Regions from separate parts of the Vibrio paucivorans genome, predicted to be linked through region 3. Evidence: predicted binding sites of a transcription regulator. Region 3 holds the regulator's gene; each other region holds the start of a gene.
What was found. The regulator PurR, encoded in region 3, represses purine synthesis genes. The targets are predictions, from matches to a motif close to TNANGNAAACGTTTNCNTNA.
Positions count from the first base shown of each region.

Region 1: a site for PurR is predicted at 2,380-2,399, ahead of ACXABW_RS00650 (NCS2 family permease). Genes of this name have one in related genera too.
Region 2: a site for PurR is predicted at 6,232-6,251, ahead of purM (phosphoribosylformylglycinamidine cyclo-ligase). Genes of this name have one in related genera too.

Region 1 is NZ_CM133230.1:138,835-146,935, forward strand. Features, by position in the region: gene spoT (bifunctional GTP diphosphokinase/guanosine-3',5'-bis pyrophosphate 3'-pyrophosphohydrolase) at 1-1,081, opposite strand, end outside; gene rpoZ (DNA-directed RNA polymerase subunit omega) at 1,168-1,440, opposite strand; gene gmk (guanylate kinase) at 1,545-2,168, opposite strand; purine riboswitch at 2,451-2,550, shown strand; gene ACXABW_RS00650 (NCS2 family permease) at 2,617-3,987, shown strand; gene ACXABW_RS00655 (phosphate-starvation-inducible protein PsiE) at 4,098-4,523, shown strand; gene ACXABW_RS00660 (hypothetical protein) at 4,639-5,010, shown strand; gene ACXABW_RS00665 (DMT family transporter) at 5,225-6,178, shown strand; gene ACXABW_RS00670 (YicC/YloC family endoribonuclease) at 6,242-7,108, opposite strand; gene rph (ribonuclease PH) at 7,251-7,967, shown strand; gene pyrE (orotate phosphoribosyltransferase) at 8,089-8,101, shown strand, end outside.
Region 2 is NZ_CM133230.1:2,467,371-2,475,471, reverse strand. Features, by position in the region: gene fadE (acyl-CoA dehydrogenase FadE) at 159-2,603, opposite strand; gene lpcA (D-sedoheptulose 7-phosphate isomerase) at 2,912-3,487, shown strand; gene ACXABW_RS11310 (class II glutamine amidotransferase) at 3,545-4,390, shown strand; gene purN (phosphoribosylglycinamide formyltransferase) at 4,485-5,126, opposite strand; gene purM (phosphoribosylformylglycinamidine cyclo-ligase) at 5,129-6,169, opposite strand; gene upp (uracil phosphoribosyltransferase) at 6,347-6,973, shown strand; gene rluF (23S rRNA pseudouridine(2604) synthase RluF) at 7,028-8,074, opposite strand.
Region 3 is NZ_CM133230.1:1,087,442-1,095,542, reverse strand. Features, by position in the region: gene mukF (chromosome partition protein MukF) at 1-736, opposite strand, end outside; gene cmoM (tRNA uridine 5-oxyacetic acid(34) methyltransferase CmoM) at 733-1,530, opposite strand; gene elyC (envelope biogenesis factor ElyC) at 1,645-2,448, shown strand; gene torR (two-component system response regulator TorR) at 2,547-3,260, opposite strand; gene torD (molecular chaperone TorD) at 3,501-4,148, shown strand; gene purR (HTH-type transcriptional repressor PurR) at 4,441-5,448, shown strand; cyclic di-GMP riboswitch class I at 5,597-5,683, shown strand; gene ACXABW_RS05195 (TfoX/Sxy family DNA transformation protein) at 5,796-6,386, shown strand; gene ACXABW_RS05190 (TVP38/TMEM64 family protein) at 6,598-7,290, shown strand; gene ACXABW_RS05185 (putative signal transducing protein) at 7,290-7,619, shown strand; gene ACXABW_RS05180 (alpha/beta fold hydrolase) at 7,881-8,101, opposite strand, start outside.

The DNA of each region.
Region 1 (8,101 bases), 950 kb from region 3:
GCATCCAGCGCTGAGCTTTAACCTGCGCTGTGGTGCCGGTGCGATCGCCATTGCCTTTGTATGACCAGTGCGCCGCGACACCTTTGTCTGCCATTTGGTCCATGTCTTCGGTACGGATTTGTACTTCAACAGGTACGCCATGTGGGCCAACCATTGAGGTGTGCAAAGATTGGTAGCCGTTCGCTTTTGGTACCGCAATGTAATCTTTCATGCGCCCCGGACGCGGCTTATACAAGCTATGAACTTGTCCAAGTACTCGATAACAGGTATCGGCGTCTTCAACGACGACACGGAAAGCGTAGATGTCCATGATGGTGTGGAAACGCTGCTCTTTGGTTTTCATCTTGTTATAGATGGAGAACAGGTTCTTTTCACGGCCTAAGACACGAGCTTTCAATCCAACATCTTCCAAGCGACCTTCAAGTTCGCTGTGGATACGTTGAATCATTTCTTTGCGGTTACCACGCGCAGCACGCACTACTTCTTTGAGTACGCGATAACGATTTGGGTAAAGTGCTTCAAAACCTAGCTCTTCAAGCTCGGTTTTAATGTTATGGATACCTAGGCGATGTGCCAAAGGAGAGTAGATTTCGAGCGTTTCACGAGCAATACGACGCTTTTTATCAGGGCGAAGTGCACCTAGCGTACGCATGTTGTGTGTGCGGTCGGCAAGCTTGATCAGAATGACGCGGATGTCTTGCACCATGGCAAGGACCATCTTACGGAAGTTCTCTGCTTGAGCCTCTTTGCGATCTCGAAATTTAAGCTTATCCAGCTTAGATACGCCATCCACTAATTCAGCAACAGTATTGCCAAACTTTTCTTCTAGGTCTTCTTTGGTGACGTCACAGTCTTCGATAACGTCGTGAAGGAGCGCTGCTTGAAGTGTTTCAATATCTAGGCGCATTTCGGCCAAGATACGAGCTACAGCAACAGGGTGGATGATATACGGTTCACCGCTTGAGCGGGTTTGCCCTTCATGGGCGTCTCTCGCTACCACATAAGATTGACGCAGAGCCTCAATTTGAGGCTCTGTTAGGTATTCTTGGGCAACGTCTTTGAGGCTATCGAATAGATACAAATTTTAGGCCCGGCTGGTTAGTCGTTCGAAAAACAACGTACTTATTACAGTGTGCTTCGAAAACAGCTGACGTCGAAAACGAGTTGTTATCGAGTGTGAGCGATGCTGCTTACTGCTACTAGCTCAGCTGCTTCTTGCTCTTGCTGTTCTTGACGTTCACGTGCGTCTAGAACTTCTTTAGTGATAAGGCCTTCTTCGATTTCGCGTAGAGCGATAACGGTTGGCTTATCGTTCTCTTCTGGCACTAGTGAATCTTTACCGCCAGTTTGCATTTGACGTGCGCGGCGTGCCGCAATTAGAACTAGGTCGAAACGGTTGCCAACTTTTTCAACAGCGTCTTGAACAGTTACGCGTGCCATAAGGACTCCAAATAATTAACTAAAATTTTGAATGACGAGAAAGTATACAACCTAAGTGCTTTATATTCTAGCTCTTAAGCTGCCACTTAACATTGCGGAATGGATTATTCCGCCAGTAGCGCTTTAAGCATGCCGTTATATTTAGCAGCTTGCTTATCCTGCTTCAATCTTTCTGCGCGAATGATTGCTTTAAAATCCATTAAAGCGGCATCGAAGTCATCGTTGACGATAACGTAATCGTACTCGCTGTAATGAGAAATCTCTGATTTTGCTTCTGCCATGCGTTTTGCAATAACAGCATCGCTATCTTGACCACGAGCGTTTAGGCGACGTTCCAACTCGCCATTTGATGGCGGTAGAATGAATACGCTGCGTGCCAAAGGCATCTGTTCACGGATCTGACGAGCACCTTGCCAGTCGATATCCAGAAATACATCGATCCCTTTGTCTAGGTTATCTTCAATCCAAACACGAGACGTACCGTAGTAGTTGCCGAAGACTTCAGCGTATTCAAGGAATTCGCCTTTTTCGATCAACTCTTCGAAGTGCTCTTTTTGCACAAAGTGGTAATGAACACCGTCTTGCTCGCCTGGGCGCATACCACGAGTAGTATGAGACACAGAGACTTTCATTGCGTAGGTCGGGTTAGTTTCTAGCATTGCTGAGATCAAGCTAGATTTTCCTGCGCCGCTCGGTGCAGATACGATGTATAGAGTACCTTTGCCCATCTGTTCTGTTCCACGTTTGGTTGGAGTGTAAGCCGAACTGTTGTACGACCTGACTTAAAGATAGCACTGACCATGAATATTCGACCAATTGGCGAAATTTAGGTCAGAAAAATGGAGGCGAAGAGTAGCATAACTCGACTATTTAGGACAACAAGATCGCATAGAGATCATGGTTTATTTATTGAGCGGGAAAGCCAGCGAAATTGATCTAAAACGAAAACGTTTGCTTTTTTGCGTTTTTCAGCAGTAAAGACGTTGAGTTTTTAGTCAATATCCTTACAATCCGCGCAAACGTTTAAATGCTGTATATGTCTAATGAAATGGATTAGATGTCTCTACTATCGAGCCTATCTCGATGACTACGGTTTTTTAGTGTGACGTCTCCTCTTATTAGGTACTCACAGCATGCATAACGTTTACTATTTATTTAAATTGTAAAGGTTTCATTGTGAGTCTCGATTCAACCCTTAAAGCCCAGAGAAGCTCTGGTGTACTGGACTCAGTGTTCAAAATCACTGAGCGTAAAACCACCCTTGGTACAGAACTCTATGCGGGTTTTATTACCTTTCTAGCGATGAGCTACATCTTGGCGGTTAACCCAGCTATTTTAGGCGACATCCCAGGTATGGACAGAGGCGCTGTCTTTACTGCAACAGCATTAGCGGCAGCAATCGCGACTCTGATTATGGGGATCTGGGGCAATTACCCAGTGATGTTAGCACCGGGCATGAGCATGAATGGATTCTTCAAAGGCATGCTACTAAGTGGTTCGGTTGCACTGGTATGGCATGAAGCACTGTTCGGTATTTTCTTATCGGGTGTGTTGTACCTGATTTTATCGATGACTAATATCCGTAAAGCGATGATTGAGTCGATTCCAGAAGATCTAAAATTAGCCATTACTGTCTCACTGGGTCTGTTTATCGCGTTTCTGGGTTTAAAAAATGCGGGGATCATTGTTTCTAACCCAATCATCCTAGTGAGCATGGGGAACATTTCTGATCCTCAAGTCATCATTGCTTACATCAGCATTTTTGTCGCACTGGGCTGTATGGTCCGCGACATTAAGCTAGCCACCTTTATTTCATTTGTGACAGCGATTGCGCTGACGATATTGGCTGATACCTTTATGGGCACCAGTAATGCGCCGCTGCCAGAACAGTTTGTCTCTGCGCCACCGAGTATGGCGGGTAGCTTCGGTGCAGTGTTTAACTTCTCGGGCTTAACGGCTGACAAGTTGTTTGATCTACTGTTTATCGTCATCATCTTTTTGATTGTCGATTTCTTTGATGGCTTAAGTACCATCGTTGGTGTTGGCCGTGACGCAGGCATCATTGATAAAGACGGTAAAGTACCGAACGCACGTTCTGCACTGGTAGCAGATGCCGGCGGTACCGTAATTGGTTCTGTGCTGGGTACAACTTCTATTACTGCGTTTTCTGAGTCGGGTATTGCCTCTTCGCAGGGGGCTAAAACTGGATTGGCTGCGGTGATGGTGTCGGGCTTATTCTTGCTGTCGCTATTCCTGTACCCACTATTCTCGATTTTCTCAGCTGCGATGGTGGCTCCAGCAATGGTAGTGGTCGGCATTTATATGATTGGCCGTTTGGGCCAAATCAGCTGGGAGCAAAAAGAGTCTCGCATTGCAGCGTTCTTTACCATTATGTTTACCGTGTTGAGCTTCTCGCCAGCTAACGGCATGGCAATGGGCTTCATTAGTTATGCGTTCACTATGGTTGTCGCGGGCAAAGGCAAGCAAGTTCACCCGGTTATTTACATATTGTCTGCAGTATTCCTAGCGTATCTGATCCTGCTTTAATGCTATAAGGGCTGTGTGATATCGATTATTGAGATTATTCACATAGCCCCTTTTATGCAACCTCGTGTAAACTCTTTCCTTAGTTGATTTCTTATTTGCGGAAAGAGGTTATGCCTTCCCATCTTCCTAAGTCTTTTAGTAAACCCTTTCTTAAAAGCTTCTACGTATTAGAAGCGGTGCTTCTGGTTGCCATTACGCTGGCCACGCTGTTTGCGATGGTGGAAGAATTTATTCATGTCTTCACGGAAAAGCGTGTTCTTCTCACCGATATTCTGCTGATGTTTATCTATCTCGAAGTTCTCGCGATGGTGAAGCAGTTTGTGATGAACGGTAAAATCCCAGTTCGATATCCAATCTACATTGCGATGATGGCGATTGCTCGTTACATCACACTGGGAATGAAAGAGTTAGATGCTGTGCTGGTCGTATGGTTATCCGTGGCAGCATTCATTCTTGCTGCGGCGACATTGCTGATCCGAGTTGGCCATCACTATTGGCCGTATATCGACAACCAAACTGCAGAAAAAGACGAGTAATCAAGGCATAGAGGGTAGGCGAGTAAATAAGTGTAAAGTCGCCTGCTCGATGATTGTCATTCCCCATTTCTGCCGCTATCTTTAGGCTTTCTATTTGACGTGATGAGGCTGTGTGATGCTAAGACGCTACACACCGACAATCTATTTGTTGCTCAGTGCACTGATAGCTACTTTGCTATTTAGTGTTGCTGTGCAAGCGAAAGTGCCTTCTCATCAGGTTTCGTCCTCTGGCTCGTCGATGATTGCAATCAGTTTGGATGGCTGCGGTACGGTGATGGATTCCGCATCTACTTCTGGCTGCTGCGATCCCGGTGGATCCTGCTTTGAAAAGCAGTGCTGCTCTCATGTTCAACTCTCAAATATTGCTCTAGTCGAAACGACAGTACGTTCATACAGTGCGCCTTTTCGTTACGCTCTAGTCGCCAGTATTCCCGTGAATTACTCTGATGCAGGGGTTCACTCTCTGTATCGACCTCCTATCGCATAACTCTTATTTCTCAGCGATTTTTCGCACCACGTTATTCACACAACACCTTTGTGTGCCTTTGATTTGAGTGTAAATAGGCTCGGCTTATTTACACCATCCTGTGATGGGAATAAGAATATGAATGTTGAAGTTTTTTTCGGTGCTGCTTACTGCGCCGACTCTTGTCTGCCTGTGTTTCCGGTGAATGGCCTATTTGGTAAGCAAGGAGGCGGTTATGTCGCATAAGTCTCTGACCGCCTTTTTATTTGTTTCGGTATGCCTGATTTGGGGAACCACATGGCTTGCAATGGAAATAGCCGTTGCGAGTATTCCGCCTATTTTTGCTACCGGCCTGCGTTTTTTGATTGCAGCACCATTGCTGGTGTTATTGGCGATAAAGCTAAAACAGCCTTTGCTGTTTCCCAAAGGGAAGCAATTTTGGATGTTTGTTGTCGCCATATTCTATTTTGCGATTCCGTTTACCTTGATGATTTGTGGTGAGCAGTACATATCTTCGGGGCTCGCTTCGATCATCTTCGCCAATATGCCGATTGCGGTAATGATTACATCTAGCTTGTTTTTAGAGTTACGGCTGAGCAAGCTGCAGCTCTCGGGGCTATTGATTGCGGTGTTGAGCTTGGTGCTTATCTTAGCGACAGAAATGACCTTGGGCGGTAAAGATTACTTGCTTGGCTCATTGGCGCTAGGCGGGGCGGTCGCAATTCATGCCGTGATGTATGTCTTTGTTGAAAAGTATTGCCGTGCCATTCCTGTACTGACTTATAACGCGATACCTAGTTTCATCGCTTCGATGTGCTTGCTGTTGGCTTCAGCATGGCTTGAGCAGCCAGAGGTTTCTGCTTTCTCCACAGATTCGATGGTAGCGGTAGCTTATCTGGGTTTATTCGCGAGTGTGGGTGGGATAGTGGCATACTTTAAACTTGGACAAGTGTCGACGCCGTTTACCGCCTCTATTTGTTTTCTATTCTTCCCACTGATTGCACTGAGCCTTTCAAGTTGGGTTGCAGGAAACAGCTTTTCGATGACATCTTTGCTATTGATGATGCCACTACTGCTCGGTATTTTGATAACCAAAGCGCAGCCGTCCTTTTGGCTTAAGCTTCGTTTTTGGCGCGTAAAACAAGCGCCAGTGCTGTGTGCTCAATGCGCGAAACGGCTTAGCGTCTAGTTAGGATGTAGAGATAAAAAAGCCCCGCTTTTTATGGCGGGGCTTTTATTTCAATTGAACTGATTATTCAATGTTTTGGATCTGCTCACGCATTTGTTCAATCAGAACCTTAAGTTCAACACCAGATGCTGTGATATCAGTGCTGATTGACTTAGAAGCTAGCGTGTTCGACTCACGGTTAAACTCTTGCATCATAAAGTCTAGGCGGCGGCCACACGCGCCACCTTTTTTCAAGATGTTGGTTGCTTCTTTTACGTGCGAGTCTAGGCGATCTAGCTCTTCCGCCACGTCAGATTTTTGCGCTAGTAGGATCAGCTCTTGCTCTACACGTGATGCATCAAGTTCAATTTTCGCTTCTTCAAACTTCGAGAATAGACGCTCACGTTGCCACTCTAAAATTTCAGGCATACGAGCACGCACTTTCACTACTTCTTCAGTGATTGCATCCAAACGCTGCACGATCAGCGCTTTCATGTTCTCACCTTCACGGCCACGCGCTTCAATAAACTCGCTTACGGCTTCATCGAATGCACCAAGTAGATCTTTGTTCACTGCATCCATATCCTGCTCAGACGTTTCCATTACGCCCGGCCAGCTCATTACTTGGAATGGATTTAGGCGGCTTTCTTCGCCGGTCATCTGCATTACTTGGTTTGCAGCACTAATGACTTGCTGTGCTAGATTTTCGTTGATGCTTAACTCGCCTTTTGCCGCTGGGTTCGCTTCAAAGCGCAGTGCACATTCAACTTTACCGCGTGCTAGACGTTTACGAAAACGCTCACGTAGCACTGGCTCTAGGCCTCGGAACTGCTCTGGCAGGCGGAAGTAGGTTTCAAGGTAGCGTTGGTTAACACTACGAATTTCCCATACCGCGCTGCCCCAATCGCCTTTCACTTCTTTACGTGCGTAGGCTGTCATACTGTAGATCATCGAATTTTCCTGTTTAATCATCTTTGAAAATAACGCGGGGCAATAGTAGCACAGATCCCAGACAGATAGCTTTGATGAGCAAACTTCGCTATAATCCTGCTCCAACCAAAAACGTCTCCCCCTTCATATAAGGTAGATGCCCATGCGTCCAAACGATCGCAAGGCGGACCAAGTTCGCCCAATCAAAATTACTCGTAACTACACAGCTTATGCAGAAGGTTCTGTATTGGTTGAATTCGGCAATACAAAAGTACTTTGTAATGCGACCGTTGAAGAGAACGTTCCACGTTGGCTAAAAGGTCAAGGTAAGGGCTGGGTAACGGCTGAATATGGCATGCTGCCACGTTCAACCCATTCACGTATGCGTCGTGAAGCGGCAAGTGGTAAGCAAGGTGGCCGTACGATGGAAATCCAACGCCTGATTGCTCGTAGCTTACGTGCTGTGGTTGATCTAGAAGCGATGGGCGAAATCATGGTGACAGTTGACTGTGATGTAATCCAAGCAGACGGCGGTACGCGTACTGCGTCTATCTCTGGTGCAAGTGTTGCGATGGCTGATGCTTTCCAACACTTAGTAGAGAAAGGCAAGCTAAAAGCGAACCCAATGAAAGGCCACGTAGCAGCTGTTTCTGTGGGCATTCTAGGTGAAGACATCTTATGTGACCTTGAGTACACAGAAGATTCAGCAGCAGATACCGATATGAACGTAGTGATGACCGAAGACGGTCGAATGATCGAAGTTCAAGGCACAGCAGAGGGCGAACCGTTCACCCACGCCGAGCTGATGAAGTTGCTGGAGTCGGCGACCAAAGGTATTACCGAGATCGTAGCGGCGCAGAAGGCGGCGTTAGAAAATTGATTTTATTAGATAGCTTCCCCTAAAAAGGAAGCTATTTTTTTATCAAGATTTAGCCGAGGCTAAGTTTTGAACTGTTTATAAACCGTCTAGAAAACTAGACCTTTTATTTAGAGAGAAAGTAATGAAAGCATACC
Region 2 (8,101 bases), 1.4 Mb from region 3:
TTTATGATGCTTCTTAATCGTATCCGACACGACTGAGTGAGTCATGTAGCTAAAGGCATTATTGAGTCTAATATGTGGTAGCGCTACTCATACTGAGCGAATAGTCGAACAAAAGGGCAGCCATTAGGCTGCCCTTTTTACTGATGAATTATGTTTTGCTATGCGACTTCACCCATCGCAGGAAGCTGCGGCTTTGCTGCGAGTTCCTCTGGGGAGAAATCATCGACATTGATAGCGTATAAACGATGTACTTCTGCCTGCTTTAGAAGCTCTGCTTCTTCTTGGCTGATAATACCTTTTTCAAGGCCAATCTCCGCAACCAGATCTAAGCGTAAGAATGGACGACGTTGCTCGGTTGCCTTACAGATTTTAGTGAAAATCGGCTCTGCTTTAAGCACGATCTCTAGCGCTTGTTCTAATTTACCAACAGCGTTATGTTCTGAGGCTTCTAAGTACTGGCCCTGACCAAGACGAGAACGCGTTTCACTTGGTGTCTGAAGAATCTTAGCAACTTGGCTATCCAGTTTGTCTGAAGGAGATTTACGTACTCGTCCAAATGGCATGAGTAGAACACGCAGAGCCATACCTACAATTCTGTTAGGGAAGTTAGCTAGGAACTCATCGATCGCTTCTTCTGCTTGTTTCAAGCTTTCTTGTAGACCCCAGTGAACAAGAGCTAAGTCAGCGCTTTGTCGTCCCTCATTTTCAAAACGTTTTAGTGTTGCTGAGCTCAAGTAAAGTTGGCTCAATATGTCGCCTAAACGTGCAGACAAGCGTTCTTTTCGTTTCAAAGAACCACCAAGAACTGCCATAGAAATGTCAGATAGAAGCGCCAAGTTTGCGCTATAGCGGTTAAGTTGTTGGTAGTAGCGCTTAGTTGCATCTGTAGTCGGAGCAGAAGAGCCATAGCCATCCGTCAAGCCAAACCAGATACTGCGGACCAAGTTACTCATGGTAAACCCAACATGTCCAGCGAGCGCTGAATCGAACTTATCGAGTGCATTAGCATCTTCGGAATACGCGGCATCCATTTCTGCCAACACATATGGATGACAGCGGATCGCGCCTTGACCGTAGATGATCATAGAGCGAGTCAAAATGTTTGCGCCTTCAACGGTTACTGCGATTGGCGAACCTTGGTAGCCACGCGCTAAGAAGTTTGATGGACCCAAACAAATGCCTTTACCGCCAACAATGTCCATCGCATCGATGATGCTTTGTTGGCCTCGGTGAGTACAATGGTACTTCACAATTGCAGAGATGACTGATGGTTTTTCACCCAGGTCAATACCAGCCACAGTCAGGTTGCTGGCTGCATCCATAACATATGCGTTACCGCCAAGACGAGCTAGAGGCTCTTCGACACCTTCCATTTGGCCGATAGGCTGTTTGAACTGGCGACGAATTCGAGCATAAGCTCCGGTAGCTAAAGCAGCAGTTTTGATACCGCCTGTTGAGTTTGATGGTAGCGTGATACCACGGCCAACAGAAAGACACTCAACCAACATTCTCCAGCCTTGGCCAGCCATTTCTTGCCCACCGATGATGAAGTCGATAGGAACGAAAATATCTTGGCCTTTGGTCGGACCGTTTTGGAATGGAACGTTAAGTGGGAAGTGACGGTTACCAATCTCCACACCTTTTAAATTCGTAGGGATCAGGGCACAAGTGATTCCGAGATCTTCAGTGTCACCCAGCAGCCCTTCAGGATCGCGCAGTTTAAACGCCAAACCTAATACGGTGGCAACAGGAGCAAGAGTAATATAGCGCTTGTTCCACGTTAGGCGCATACCCAACACTTCTTTGCCTTTCCACTTGCCTTTACATACCACACCAAAATCTGGGATAGAGCCTGCATCTGACCCTGCTTCAGGGCTCGTTAAGGCAAAACATGGGATTTCTTTACCTTCTGCAAGTCTTGGTAGGTAGTGATTTCTCTGCTCTTCAGTACCGTAATGCTGCAGCAACTCACCAGGGCCCAAAGAGTTTGGTACACCGACGGTAGAGGATAATACGCTAGAAACACCGGTTAACTTTTGTAATACGAGTGATTGAGCGTAAGCCGAGAACTCTAATCCACCGTATTTCTTTTTGATAATCATGGCGAAGAACTTGTGATCTTTCAGGTACTGCCACACTTCAGGAGGCAGGTCGGCAAGCTCATGGGTAACTTGATAGTCGCTGACCATTGCACATACTTCATTAACTGGGCCGTCCAAGAAAGCTTGCTCTTCTGCGCTTAGCTGAGGCTTAGCGATAGTATGTAGCTTTTGCCAATTGGGCTTGCCCTTGAATAAGTCTGCTTCCCACCACACTGTACCAGCATCTAGCGCTTCTTTTTCAGTTTGCGACATGGCAGGTAAAACCTGCTTGAACAACGCTAGAGCTTTGCGGCTTATGACAGACTGGCGCACGGAAGGGATGGCCAGTAACGCAGTAGCAGCAATGAACAGTGCCCAGCTTATATGTCCAGCTGCGCCAAAGATTGAAAGCGCAAACATCGTAGCAGTCAGAGCAGCGACAGATGCTACCAAAGACGTTCGATGATATAGGCAGGTGCCGAGTACAGCAGCAAAGCCAAGTATAGAGAGCAAGATTTCCATATAATTTTCCTTATTAGCAACTATCACCCATTGATATTGCAGATATCTTGTAAGAGGTCTAACCAGTTATAAGTGTAATCAAAATATTAATAAAATGTAAAACCTCAAAGTGCGCAAAAAGTGATCTAAGTAGAGTGAAAGTTCTAATATTTGAAGCGGAAGACGATTTTGTTGTCGTGGAATGGCAAGAAAGCAACAAATCTTGAAAGCTAACTATCGACAGTCGGGAATGTTTAAGTAAACTTGAGACAAATGTGCTAAACCCAGCACCCCATGCTCAAATACTCAGAACGATAAGAGAACTCGCCATGTATCAGGATTTAATCAAAAGTGAATTAACAGAAGCTGCCGACGTACTAAATAAATTTTTAAGTGACGAGCACAATATTGCTCAAATTGAAGCAGCAGCCAAGCTTATCGCTGAGTCGTTTAAACAAGGTGGTAAGGTGTTGTCTTGTGGCAATGGTGGTTCGCACTGTGATGCTATGCATTTTGCCGAAGAGCTGACAGGCCGTTACCGTGAGAATCGTCCTGGCTATCCAGGAATCGCGATTTCAGATCCAAGCCATTTGTCTTGCGTGAGTAACGATTTTGGTTATGACTTTGTATTTTCTCGCTATGTAGAAGCCGTTGGTTCAAAAGGCGACGTACTATTTGGTTTATCAACTTCAGGCAATTCCGGCAACATTCTAAAAGCTATCGAAGCGGCACAAGCGAAAGGAATGAAAACCATCGCTCTTACTGGTAAAGATGGCGGTAAAATGGCAGGCCTAGCGGATATCGAAATTCGCGTGCCACACTTTGGTTATGCTGACCGTATTCAAGAGATTCATATTAAGATTATTCACATTGTGATTCAGCTGATTGAGAAAGAGATGGCCTAAGGCGTGTTGTCTTAGAGGCTTGTATAATTGGTTTAGAGTAAAGGAGTCCAATAAACCATGTGTGAATTGCTCGGCATGAGCGCCAATGTACCGACAGATATATGCTTTAGCTTTACAGGCTTGATGCAACGAGGTGGCAATACTGGCCCGCATAGAGATGGCTGGGGGATTACCTTCTATGAAGGGAAAGGGTTTCGTACTTTTAAGGACCCAAACCCAAGCTGTAAATCAAAGATTGCCGAGCTGGTACAAAACTATCCGATAAAAAGTTGTGCTGTCGTAAGTCACATAAGACAGGCGAACCGAGGTGGGGTAAGTTTAGAAAACACCCACCCATTTACTCGTGACTTATGGGGTAAGTACTGGACGTTTGCACACAACGGTCAGCTAAGTGATTATCAAGACTTGTCTGTCGGGCGCTATTTACCGGTAGGGCAGACAGACAGCGAACGTGCTTTTTGTTGGATCATGAAGCAGCTTGAAGAGCGATACCCTGAACCTCCTCAAGATATGGTGGGGATGTTTAAGTTTGTCGCACAATGCTGCGACAAGTTGAAGGATAAAGGTGTATTCAATATGTTATTGTCGGATGGTGAGTATGTGATGACATACTGCACTAACCATCTGTATTGGATTACACGTCGAGCTCCGTTTGGGAAAGCGAGCCTGATTGATGAAGATGTCACGATTAACTTCCAAGAAGAAACTACGCCAAATGATGTGGTATCGGTTATTGCGACACAACCATTGACGGACAACGAAGTTTGGCATCGGATGAAGCCAGGGGAGTATGGGATATTCCACTTTGGCGAGCTCATCGACGGAAATGCTGCCAAGCTAACCGATGTGGCGTTTGCTGAAGCGAAGCCTAAATGCCAGGCACCAACTGAACCGTTGGAGTAACTGAATCGTTTGGCTTACTTTGGCTAAGGCCGAGAAATAAAAAAGGTTGATGCATGTACATCAACCTTTTCTTTTTTTATTTGCCTAAAGGCATTTATTCTTCAGCGTAACCGTGCATACCCAGAAGAGCACCATCAAGGTAAGCCTCTTTTTCATCTTTCATCACTAAACGCTCTTCAACCAACCACTTAACCACCATCGGGTAGATTTTGTGTTCTTGAGTTTGAACGCGTTCAGTGAGAGTCTCGACCGTGTCTTCGTCGAAAATAGGCACTTTAGCCTGCAAAATAACAGGACCGCCATCAAGCTGCTCGGTAACGAAATGAACGCTAGTACCATGCTCTTCGTCTCCAGCGTGGATAGCACGCTGATAAGTGTTAAGGCCAGGGTACTTAGGTAGCAGAGAAGGGTGAATATTGATCATGCGGCCCATATAGTGGCGAACGAATTCACCACTTAGAATTCGCATGTAACCAGCAAGTACAATGACGTCTGGCTTATATTCATCGATCTGCTTCATCAACTCGTGGTCAAACGCATCACGGGTATCGAAGGCTTTAGGGTCAAGGAAGTGTGCTGCTGCACCGGCTTTCTCAGCACGCTCTAAAGCATAGACATTGGCTTTGTTGGAAAATACTGCGGTCACGCGACCACCAGTAATGTCCTTGTCACATGCATCAATGATTGCCTGTAGGTTAGAACCGTTCCCTGAAACTAAAACGACGATACTTTTCATACTTATTTGATCTCTACTTGTTCTTCGCCAGCTGCAGCGTTTGCGATCTCACCGATAACCCAAGCGTTTTCACCTTCTGCATTTAATAGCTCAACAGCTGCGTCTGCTTGATCTTTAGGAAGGGCGATCACTAGGCCTACACCACAGTTGAATGTGCGGTACATTTCGTGAGTCGTTACGTTACCCTTCTCTTGTAGCCATTTGAAAATAACTGGCCATTCCCAGCTATTGCCATCAACGACTGCTTTTGTACCTTCTGGAAGCACACGCGGGATGTTTTCCCAGAAGCCGCCACCTGTGATGTGCGAAATTGCGTGGATGTCGTGCTGCTCAATCATCTTAAGCGCAGACTTAATGTAAATTTTAGTTGGCTCGAGCAGGTGTTCACCAATAGTACGGCCTGCTAGTTCCTCACTCTTATCGGCACCAGACACTTCTAGAATTTTACGAATAAGAGAGTAACCGTTTGAGTGTGGACCGCTTGAACCTACAGCGATAAGTGCATCACCAGCAGCGACTTTTGTGCCATCGATAACGTCTTCTTTTTCTACTACACCGACACAGAAGCCTGCTACATCGTAGTCTTCGCCTTCATACATGCCTGGCATTTCCGCCGTTTCGCCACCAATCAATGAACAACCGGCTTGAATACAACCTTCAGCAATACCAGAAACTACGTCAGCTGCAGTATCAACGTCTAGTTTTCCTGTTGCGTAGTAGTCTAGGAAGAAAAGAGGTTCTGCACCTTGTACGATCAGGTCATTCACACACATAGCGACAAGGTCGATACCGATTGTGTCGTGCTTGTTCATATCCAGAGCTAAACGAAGCTTAGTACCTACACCATCAGTGCCAGACACGAGTACAGGTTGCTTGTATTTAGTTGGTAGTTCACATAGGGCTCCGAAGCCGCCAATACCACCCATAACTTCAGGGCGACGAGTGCGCTTTACCGCACCTTTAATTCGATCAACAAGCGCGTTGCCTGCATCAATATCTACACCAGCGTCTTTATAGCTTAGAGAAGAGTTGTTACCGCTCACAGGGAAGTCCTCGGTTAAAGTTGGATATGAAAACGGCGCTATTCTACCAGCGGTTAAACATAAAGAGCAAACGTTTGCGCGAGTTTTTTTATTGTTCTAATCACCCTGAAATTTATTTTGAGATCGTGTATAATTCGAAGGTTTGTTTAAATGTTCCCCATATTGCCGGAGATGGAAATGAAAGTTGTTGAAGTAAAACACCCTCTAGTTAAACACAAGATTGGTCTAATGCGAGAAGGTGACATCAGCACGAAGCGTTTTCGTGAGTTAGCGACCGAAGTAGGTAGCCTATTAACTTATGAAGCGACTGCAGACTTTGAAACAGAGAAAGTAACCATTGAAGGTTGGAATGGTCCAGTGGAAGTGGACCAAATTAAAGGTAAGAAAGTGACAGTTGTGCCAATTCTACGTGCGGGTCTAGGCATGATGGATGGCGTTCTTGAGCACATGCCAAGCGCACGTATCAGTGTTGTTGGTATTTACCGTGATGAAGAAACATTGGAGCCTGTTCCTTACTTCAATAAGTTAGCATCGAACATCGACGAGCGTATTGCGCTTGTAGTTGACCCAATGCTTGCAACGGGTGGTTCTATGATCGCAACGATCGACCTTCTTAAAGAGAAAGGCTGTAAGGCGATTAAAGTTCTTGTACTGGTTGCGGCTCCTGAAGGTGTTGAAGCGTTAGAGAAAGCGCACCCAGATGTAGAACTTTACACTGCTGCTATTGATGAGAAGCTAAATGACAAAGGCTACATCGTTCCTGGTTTGGGTGATGCGGGCGATAAGATTTTTGGTACTCAGTAATTGAACTGAGCCAATCAAAAAAGGAGAGCATTTGCTCTCCTTTTTTATGTCTGTCTATTTCTTCAGGCTCAAAGTGCCAGACTTACGTGGTTTATTTGATTGGCGTGTAGAGTTTTCGTTGTTGTCTGGTTTGTAATACGTTTTTCCCTTGCCGCTGCTATTACCTTTGTTATTATTCGTTCGGCTATTATCTGGTTTGCCACGTCCTTTCTTCGAGTTAGGCGCATGTCTAAATTCGTCAGCGTTACGGCCATGAAAGGTTTTCTGCTTTTGATTGCGTCGCGCTTTGGATGGTTGATTTTCTTCTCGGCTATCAAACAGTTTGGCATCCGTGGCTTTACGGATTTTTTTACCTTTGCCGTCGACTTTCGACGCGTCCTCAGTGCAGCTAGAATCCTCACACATAGATAAGATCTCTGATACCTCATCATCCGATAAGTAACGCCACTTTCCATTTGGAATACCGTCTAGAGAAATGTTCATGATACGTACGCGGCGAAGTTTAAATACTTCATAGCCCAACGCTTCACACATACGACGGATCTGTCTATTTAAACCTTGGGTCAGAACGATTCGAAATGAGAACTTGGTTTCCTTTGTGACTTTACATGGCAGCGTTGTGGTATCGAGAATATCGACGCCGGATGCCATGTGGGTAAGAAACTCTTGGGTAATAGGTTTATCAACGCGAACCACATATTCTTTCTCGTGGTTGTTACCCGCACGAAGGATCTTATTAACAATATCACCGTCGTTGGTCAGGAAAATAAGCCCGTCTGAAGGTTTATCTAAGCGGCCTATTGGGAAAATGCGTTTGTGGTGGCCAATAAAATCGACAATGTTGCCAGGAACGTCACGTTCAGTCGTACACGTAATACCGGTTGGCTTGTTCAATGCGATATAGATAGGGCGCTCTTTTGACTTTAGTGGCTTGTCATCGACACGAACGTCGTCACCCGATACGACTTTAGTCCCCATTTCTGGAATTTTACCATTGATAGTGACACGGCCCTGCTCTATGAGGCGGTCGGCTTCACGACGAGAACAAAATCCCGTTTCACTGATAAATTTGTTTAGGCGTTTAGCGTTGTCGGTTGTCATCTTGACCTCTTTACGTTTCTCAACGGC
Region 3 (8,101 bases):
AGACAATTTCTTGAATGTCTAAAATCTGAGTTTGAAGCTCATCGCCCGCAGCCTGTAAGGTATCTTGCAGCTCTTTGAGCGTCGATGACGTCTCAGACAGCAAGGCCTCACAGTTATTGATAGCGTCGCGCCAATCTTTGTTCAGTAGTTCAGCAATCTGATCTTTCACCGATTGCTGTTGCTCGTCCATCACTCGCTGGTTCAAATCGATTTGATCAAAGATCTCACCTACCGAATATTTAAGAACGCCATATACATTCTTTTTCCAGTGTCCAGCTGTCCCGCCTTTTTGTGCAGCTTCAATCGCTTTCGACATTTCATCGGCGACCATAGACAACTGTATCGACAGCTTTAACTTAGAAAATTCACGGTGGCGTACATAATAATCGGTAATACCGATTGCCAGCGGGGATAAACGATAAATGCTTGCACCATCAGTCACTTCACTCGTGAAGCGGCTGATTAGGCGCTGCTTAACCATTTCATTGATGGCGTTGTTTGCACGAAATGCCGAAGCATCACCCGTGTCTTCAAATAAACGAGTGACGATGGTAAACGCATCATGCAGCTCACCTTCACCAAGCTCTTCATCAAACCTTTCGTTACTCAGAACCGCAATCGAAATCAAAAATGCAAGTCGTTCTGTTGTGAGGTTCAATGAAAAATCATGCTGCTTGACCCAACCAACTAGTTCATCAATTGGTTGCTCGGCAGCATTGAGAGTCATCTCACTCATTGCTCATCCTGTTGTTCTTTCTTTTTCGCCCATACGTGTATGTATCGGCCTAATGAGAGGTATGGCTCTTGTCTACACAGTTGTTTTTCGAGTGCCAACACGTCTTCTAATTGGTAGTCACCCATGTACTGCATATTCCCGATGTAGTCACTGAATGAGCGAATTCCCGACTTGCCGCAAATTTCAAACCCGGCATCTTCAATCCATTGATAGACTTCTTCAGGTTTTAAGCCTTTTTGCGGCTGAAGTTTAAATCTTTTTCTATGTGGCATGCCCTCTAATACATGAGGGATATTGCCACATATGACATTCTTGTAGACCAGACCATGATGGTTATAGAACATGACCGAAGCGACACCGCCTGGTTTCACTTGTTCTAGTACCGTCTCTAAAGCAGGCTTTGGGTCAGCTAACCATTCCATTACCGCGTGAAACATCACTAAATCGACAGCACGATCTAAGTGCTCTCCTATCTTTTGGACAGGCGAATGGATCAGGCGATACTGCTCAAGTAGGCCGTTTTTTGCAATATCCTGCTCGGCTAGTTGCAGCATTTCCGAAGATAGATCACATAATGAAATCTGGTGTCCGAGCTCAGCAAGTTTTTGAGACATTTGTGCCAAACCACCACCAGCATCAAGCACGGAGAGAGGTTTTTCATCAGCGTTCAAGCGTTCAAGAATTTGCTGAAGATCTTCCCAAACAATGACTTGGCGGATCTCTCCTTTGTCTGACCCGTAAATATTTTTTGCAAATTTGTGGGCAATATCGTCGAAATTACGGTCTTCAGTCACGGTGGTTGAGTTATCATAGCTAATCGTGCTGCTATTCTGTCATAGGAATGGTAGGAATAAAGAGGGTTTCTCTTATTTTTATTATCAAGTGGTGTTTTTTCGGACTATTTCTGTATGTTTGAGCTGAAAAAGATTATTTCATCGATGCTTATGCCGTTACCAGCCATGTTAATCCTTGGCTTTTTAGGCTTAATGCTCATCATGTTTACCGCAAAACGAAAAACAGGATGTTTTGTTGTTCTCTTCTCCTTTATCGGCATTTTCCTGATTGCCTTTCAACCTGTATCAACACGTTTACTCATGCCAATGGAAAGGCAGTACTCCGCTTTTCTACCCATTGATGAATCCGTTGACTACGTAATGGTGCTTGGCAGTGGGCACGTAGTTGACGATCAAATTCCACCGACTTCTGAGCTAAGCCGTACCGCGCTAATGCGATTGAGCGAGGGGATTCGTATACTGCGCATGTACCCAGGCTCTAAACTCATCCTTTCCGGTTATGCGGGTGGCAGTGAGTTTAGCAATGCTCGTATGATGGCAAAAGTCGCCTTGGCACTCGGTGTGTCTAAGTCTGACATTATCTTGCTAGAAACCGCGCAAGACACCTGGGAAGAAGCCAGACAAGCCGCTGCTTTTGTTGGTCAAAAGCGTCTAATCCTAGTCACATCGGCCAGTCACATGAAACGCGCTTTGAACGAGTTTAATTCTGCTGGGATCAAGCCTCTTCCTGCGCCGACAAACTACCTTGCTCACAGTAACATTACTCAGCCATGGGAAAAGTACACCCCTAGAGCGGTCTACCTTGAGCAAACTGAACGTTACTGGCATGAGACTCTTGGTCTCATCTGGCAGAGCTTAAGAGATATGGCATCAGATTACGAAGAGCGTGCTCTGCAATCCGAAGAAACTTCTTTGTAGTAAGCCATAATAACGCACACTAATCTGATAGATATTAAAAAGCCGAAGTCATCACTTCGGCTTTTTCTTTATTGCTCAAACGACATAGCAGGCAGTCGTTAGTCACCAGCAAACATATAACCTTCACCGTGTACGGTCACAAATATTTGTGGATTCTTAGGGTCGAACTCCATCTTGGCGCGCATTCGACGAATAAGTACATCGATAGTACGGTCGTTTGGCGCATCGACTCGGTGACTGATCATATTCAGAATACGCTCTCTACTTAGCACCTGATTTGGGTGTGACGACAACGCTACCAGCAACTCATATTCTGCTTTAGTGAGCTTAACCGGCTCACCATTTCGGCTCAATGCGCGGCGCTGAGTGTCAAACGTCCACTCACCAAAGCGAACGACATTGCTGTTTTTGTCATTAGTTTCCACTACAGGCGAAACGTTGCGAGCCGCTGAAATTCGCCACAGCAGGTTTTTCACACGAACCAACAGTTCGCGCAGTTCAAAAGGTTTAGTAACGTAATCGTCGGCGCCCATTTCGAGCCCAACAATTTTGTCTATGCTATCCGTGCGCCCTGTCACCAGAATGATTCCAATATCTGACTGGCTACGTAACTCTCTTGTCAGCATCAATCCATCACCACCCGGCAAATTGATGTCCAACATCACTAAGTCGACAGAGTTTTCTTCCAACGCTTCTCGCATTTGCACGCCATCTTCGGCTTCACTAACGGTGTAACCTTCATTTTGAAAGTATCCCACTAGCTTGCTGCGAGTAACAGCATCATCTTCTACAACTAATACGTGATAGCTCATCTAGACCACTTAATCTTGATTTCAGGTTAACTTTAACAACACTATTCTATTCATAATCAGTAACAATTCTAGAAAATGCTACTTCAAAAGTAAGAAAGGTGATTTTTTATTGATTCAAAACAACCTTAGACTCGCTATTCATATCTCACTATATCTCTCTATTTTTATTCACACATGTAGTTACCGCTATTCATCTTTATTAGTTAAACTAAAGACATACCTCGAATTGGAGCTAAAACAATGCAAGAAACAAAAGCATTTAACGAAAAAAGAGCTGAAATATACTGGTGGCTATCTAGCTTATTTGCTAAAGAACTGACCGAAACGGATATTGAACAGTATCAAACCCCAGAAATTCGCTCTTTCCTCGCAGGGCTTGGTGAAAATGAAACTCTAAAACCGTCTATCGACAAGATGACTGACGCGCTCAACCGTCTAAATGACCGTGAAGACGCACAGTTAGAGCTCTCTGCAGATTTCTGCGACCTATTTTTGAAATCAGACAAAGAATCCGCTTTGCCTTATGCGTCTATGTACATCGGTAAATCGGGTCTATTGAATGACGAGCCCGCCAAAGAAATGGCGTCATTAATGGCTGAACATAGTATTGCTGTCAGCGCTTCACTTAACGAGCCAGCAGATCACATTGCGATCGAATTAGACTTCCTTGGTAACTTGATTATTCGCTCTAACGAACTTGAACAAGAACAGCACCTTGATGATGCACTGCTCGAACAAGAAAAGTTCATCCGAGAAAAGATCCTTTCTTGGGTTCCACAATTTTCGACCAAGTGTCAGTCACTCGATGAATTCGGCTTCTACGCTGCGGTAGCATCTCTATTAGTGTCTTTCCTAGAGCTAGATTGCCACTACCTCGCCGGCGAGTAATTTCACCACTCCCTAGCTAGCGACAAAATCGTCAATTGTAGTGATAGATCACTGCTATTGACGGTTTTTTCATTGCTTGCGCCACGTTTGAGGTCTAGAATCGTGACCGCAAACGATTAAAAATGAAATTGACTCAGTTTCCTGGGTAGAAATACGAACCGCTGGCTAAAAGCGGTTTTTGTGTTTTTACTACTTTGATGTAACCATTAACTAGGAGCTGACAATAATGATTGCTGCGGTGAGCCAAGGGGTAAGCCAGTATATGCAGCAGTTCTCAATAGGACAGAACCTTATGGCCACAATTAAAGATGTTGCTCGCTTAGCTGGCGTATCAACTACCACTGTTTCCCATGTAATCAACAAAACTCGCTTTGTTGCTGAAGCAACCCAAGAAAAAGTGATGGAAGCAGTTAAAGAGCTTAACTACGCTCCAAGTGCCGTTGCTCGTAGCTTGAAATGTAATACGACCCGTACCATCGGCATGTTAGTAACTCAATCAACTAACCTATTCTTCTCGGAAGTAATCGATGGTGTTGAAAGCTACTGTTACCGCCAAGGCTACACGCTCATTTTGTGTAACACCGGTGGCATTTACGAAAAGCAGCGTGACTATATCCGCATGCTAGCTGAAAAGCGCGTAGATGGTATTTTGGTCATGTGTTCTGACTTAACTGAAGAGCTACTAGAAATGTTGGATCGACATGCCGATATTCCAAAAGTAATCATGGACTGGGGCCCTGAAAGCTCTCAAGCCGATAAAATTATCGATAATTCGGAAGAAGGTGGCTACTTAGCCACTAAGTACCTTATCGATCGTGGTCACACAGACATTGCTTGCCTAAGTGGCCACTTTGAGAAAGCAGCCTGCCAAGAACGTATCCAAGGATTCAAACGTGCTTTAGGTGAAGCCAATCTATCGGTTAACGAAGATTGGATCTTAGAAGGTAACTTTGAGTGTGATACCGCTGTGCTTGCCGCAGATAAAATTGCAGCAATGGACCACAAACCAACTGCCGTATTCTGTTTCAATGACACCATGGCATTTGGCTTGATGAGCCGTCTACAACAAAAAGGGATTCGAGTACCAGAAGATATGTCTGTTATTGGTTACGACAATATCGAACTTGCTGAGTACTTCTCTCCTCCGCTAACAACGGTCCACCAACCGAAACGTCGCGTGGGTAAAAATGCCTTTGAGATCTTGCTAGAGCGTATTAAAGACAAAGAACACGAAAAGCGTGTCTTTGAAATGCATCCAGAGATTGTTGAGCGTAGTACCGTAAAAGACCTGACTAAATAGTTAGCAAGATTAATAACCTATGTGCTTTACGTGGTAGTTCAGAGATACGCAAGGCGCATAGCTTAGTCTTATTTATGGAACACATATCACATTTACAACATCCAAATGTGATACTTATTCAGATTTTTAATTACTCTTGAATTAGAAGTCACGCACAGGGCAAACCATTCGAAAGTTTGGGACGCAAAGCTTCCGGCCTACGGCATTTACTTGCTATGGTAGCGGGGTTGCCGATGGCAAACTATGCATACACAACTTTACTCCTTACTGACACAGTTTCTGCATTTTTTTGCTAACCTCTCGGACCTGATTTGGTGGCGTATTCACATACACCGAGAATATACAGCATGGACAAACCAGTACTAAAAGACTCAATGCGGCTGTTTGAACAACTAGGCCGTGTAAAATCCCGTTCAATGTTTGGCGGTTTCGGCATCTTTGTTGACGAGACAATGTTCGCTCTTGTTGTAAATGATAAGTTGCACATCCGAGCAGACGATTCAGCCGCAAAAAAATACAAAGGACAAGGCTACGAGCCTTATGTATATAAGAAACGTGGATTCCCTGTCGTTACAAAATACTTCGCATTGCCAGACGATTGGCAGGCAAACCCAAAAGCTACGCTCGATGAGGCCATTGCAGCTCTTAAAGCAGCAAAGGTTGAAAAAGAGTCTCAAGCTCAGTCGAAACCGAATCGACTAAAAGATCTTCCAAACCTAAGACTAGCGACCGAAAGGATGCTCAAGAAGGCAGGAATCGAGTCTGTTGAGCAATTGGAAGAAGCTGGCGCGGTAGAAGCATTTAAAGCCATTAAGCAGTCCCATACTTCGGATGTTGGTTTAGAGCTTCTATGGGCACTTGAAGGGGCAATTAAGGGGACTCATTGGTCAGTCATTCCACAATCGCGTCGTGAAGAGTTGGCTAATCGACTCAGCTAACCCAAGAAAAGTTCATAGAACCGGCACTCTGTGCCGGTTTTTTTGTATCTGCTGAAATTTTCTTTCCACTTAACCTGTCTTAATTCAAACAGTTTCTTGATACTAGGCGAGAATTCGCCACCAATCTCTCTGCAAGTACTTTATCTACTTTTATACTAAGAAGACATAGCAGGTAGAGCGGCCAACGTATCTTTAGGTCGGAGAATAAAAAATGAACAAAAAGCTAGTATTTGGCGTGGTATTCGTCGCACTGATTATTATTTTGGCCATGAATTTTGGTCAATACTTCACGCTTGAAAACGCTAAAGCACAGCAAGAAGCTTTAGGTAGCTTTATTGAGCAAAACTTCCTCATTGCAGCGATCAGCTACTTTCTGGCTTACGTCGCCATCACCGCTTTTTCAATTCCAGGAGCTGCTGTCGTCACACTGCTAGGCGCTGCATTATTCGGTTTTTGGACCAGTCTACTGCTGGTTTCATTTGCCAGTTCTATTGGTGCTACCCTCGCGTTTTTAAGCTCACGTTACCTATTGCGTGACTGGGTACAAAATAAGTTTGGCGAGAAGCTGCAAGTCATCAACAATGGTGTAGAGAAAGACGGCGCATTTTATCTATTTTCGTTAAGGCTTATTCCCGTATTCCCTTTCTTTTTGATTAACCTTTTAATGGGCTTAAGCCCAATTCGTACTAGCCGCTTCTACTTGGTTAGTCAGCTAGGTATGCTACCCGGCACAGCAGTTTATCTAAATGCTGGTACTCAACTAGCCCAAATTGACAGCCTATCAGGTATTGTTTCGCCAACAGTGTTGATCTCTTTTGCCCTACTCGGTGTTTTCCCTATTATCGCAAAATGGATCATGGCCAGAATCAAAGTGTCCCCTAAAGCACACAATGGAAACGCTTAATGAATATCTTCACTGCCTCCAATCCCGTTCAAGCTCATATCTTGTGTGAACTTTTACGAGCAGAAAACATTCCCTGTGAAGTTCGGGGAGAGGGGTTATTTGGTTTGCAGGGCGAATTGCCATTTGGAGAAGATTCTGCCCCATATGTATGGCTTCTTGAAGCAGAGCAGCTTAGCAAAGCCAAATCAATCGTAGAGGGCTTTCATAACAAAGAAGCATCCAGTTATGCCACCTGGGTGTGTAATAGCTGCCAAGAAGACAATGAGGGGCAGTTTGGAGCATGTTGGAAATGTGGCTCGCCTCAAGCGGAAAAGGTCGGCAACAAGTAAAGTAATTAGATTAGGGTCTGTTGACCTTTCGAGCTGTTTTTTGCAGCACTTTGTGGGAAGTTCATACAAGGCAAAGGCTTTAGAAATGAACCACAAAGGCTGCCCGAAGGGTTCGGCTAAAATCGTTTTATGCTTTGTTGAAGACTATTTGCTTAGAATGACTAGGCTACACAGTCTTCGCCTCGCCTAAAACGATTTTATCTCGAACAAAACTTAATCACGAAAGATCAACAGACCCTCGTAAATAAAAAAACACACTGCCTATGCAGTGTGTTTTTTTATGAATTCGATGGAAACTCGATTAAATGCTTCCGGCTGTTCGACGTTACAAACGTGGCCACAATTCGGTAACTCACACAACTCGCTACCTTGGTGCGCAGCGACCATCTCTTTGACGGGTTGTATAAACATGTAGTCCCTTTCTCCCATCAGATAAAGTGTAGGAATAGGTAACTCTCTATCTTTGAAATACCGCATCAACG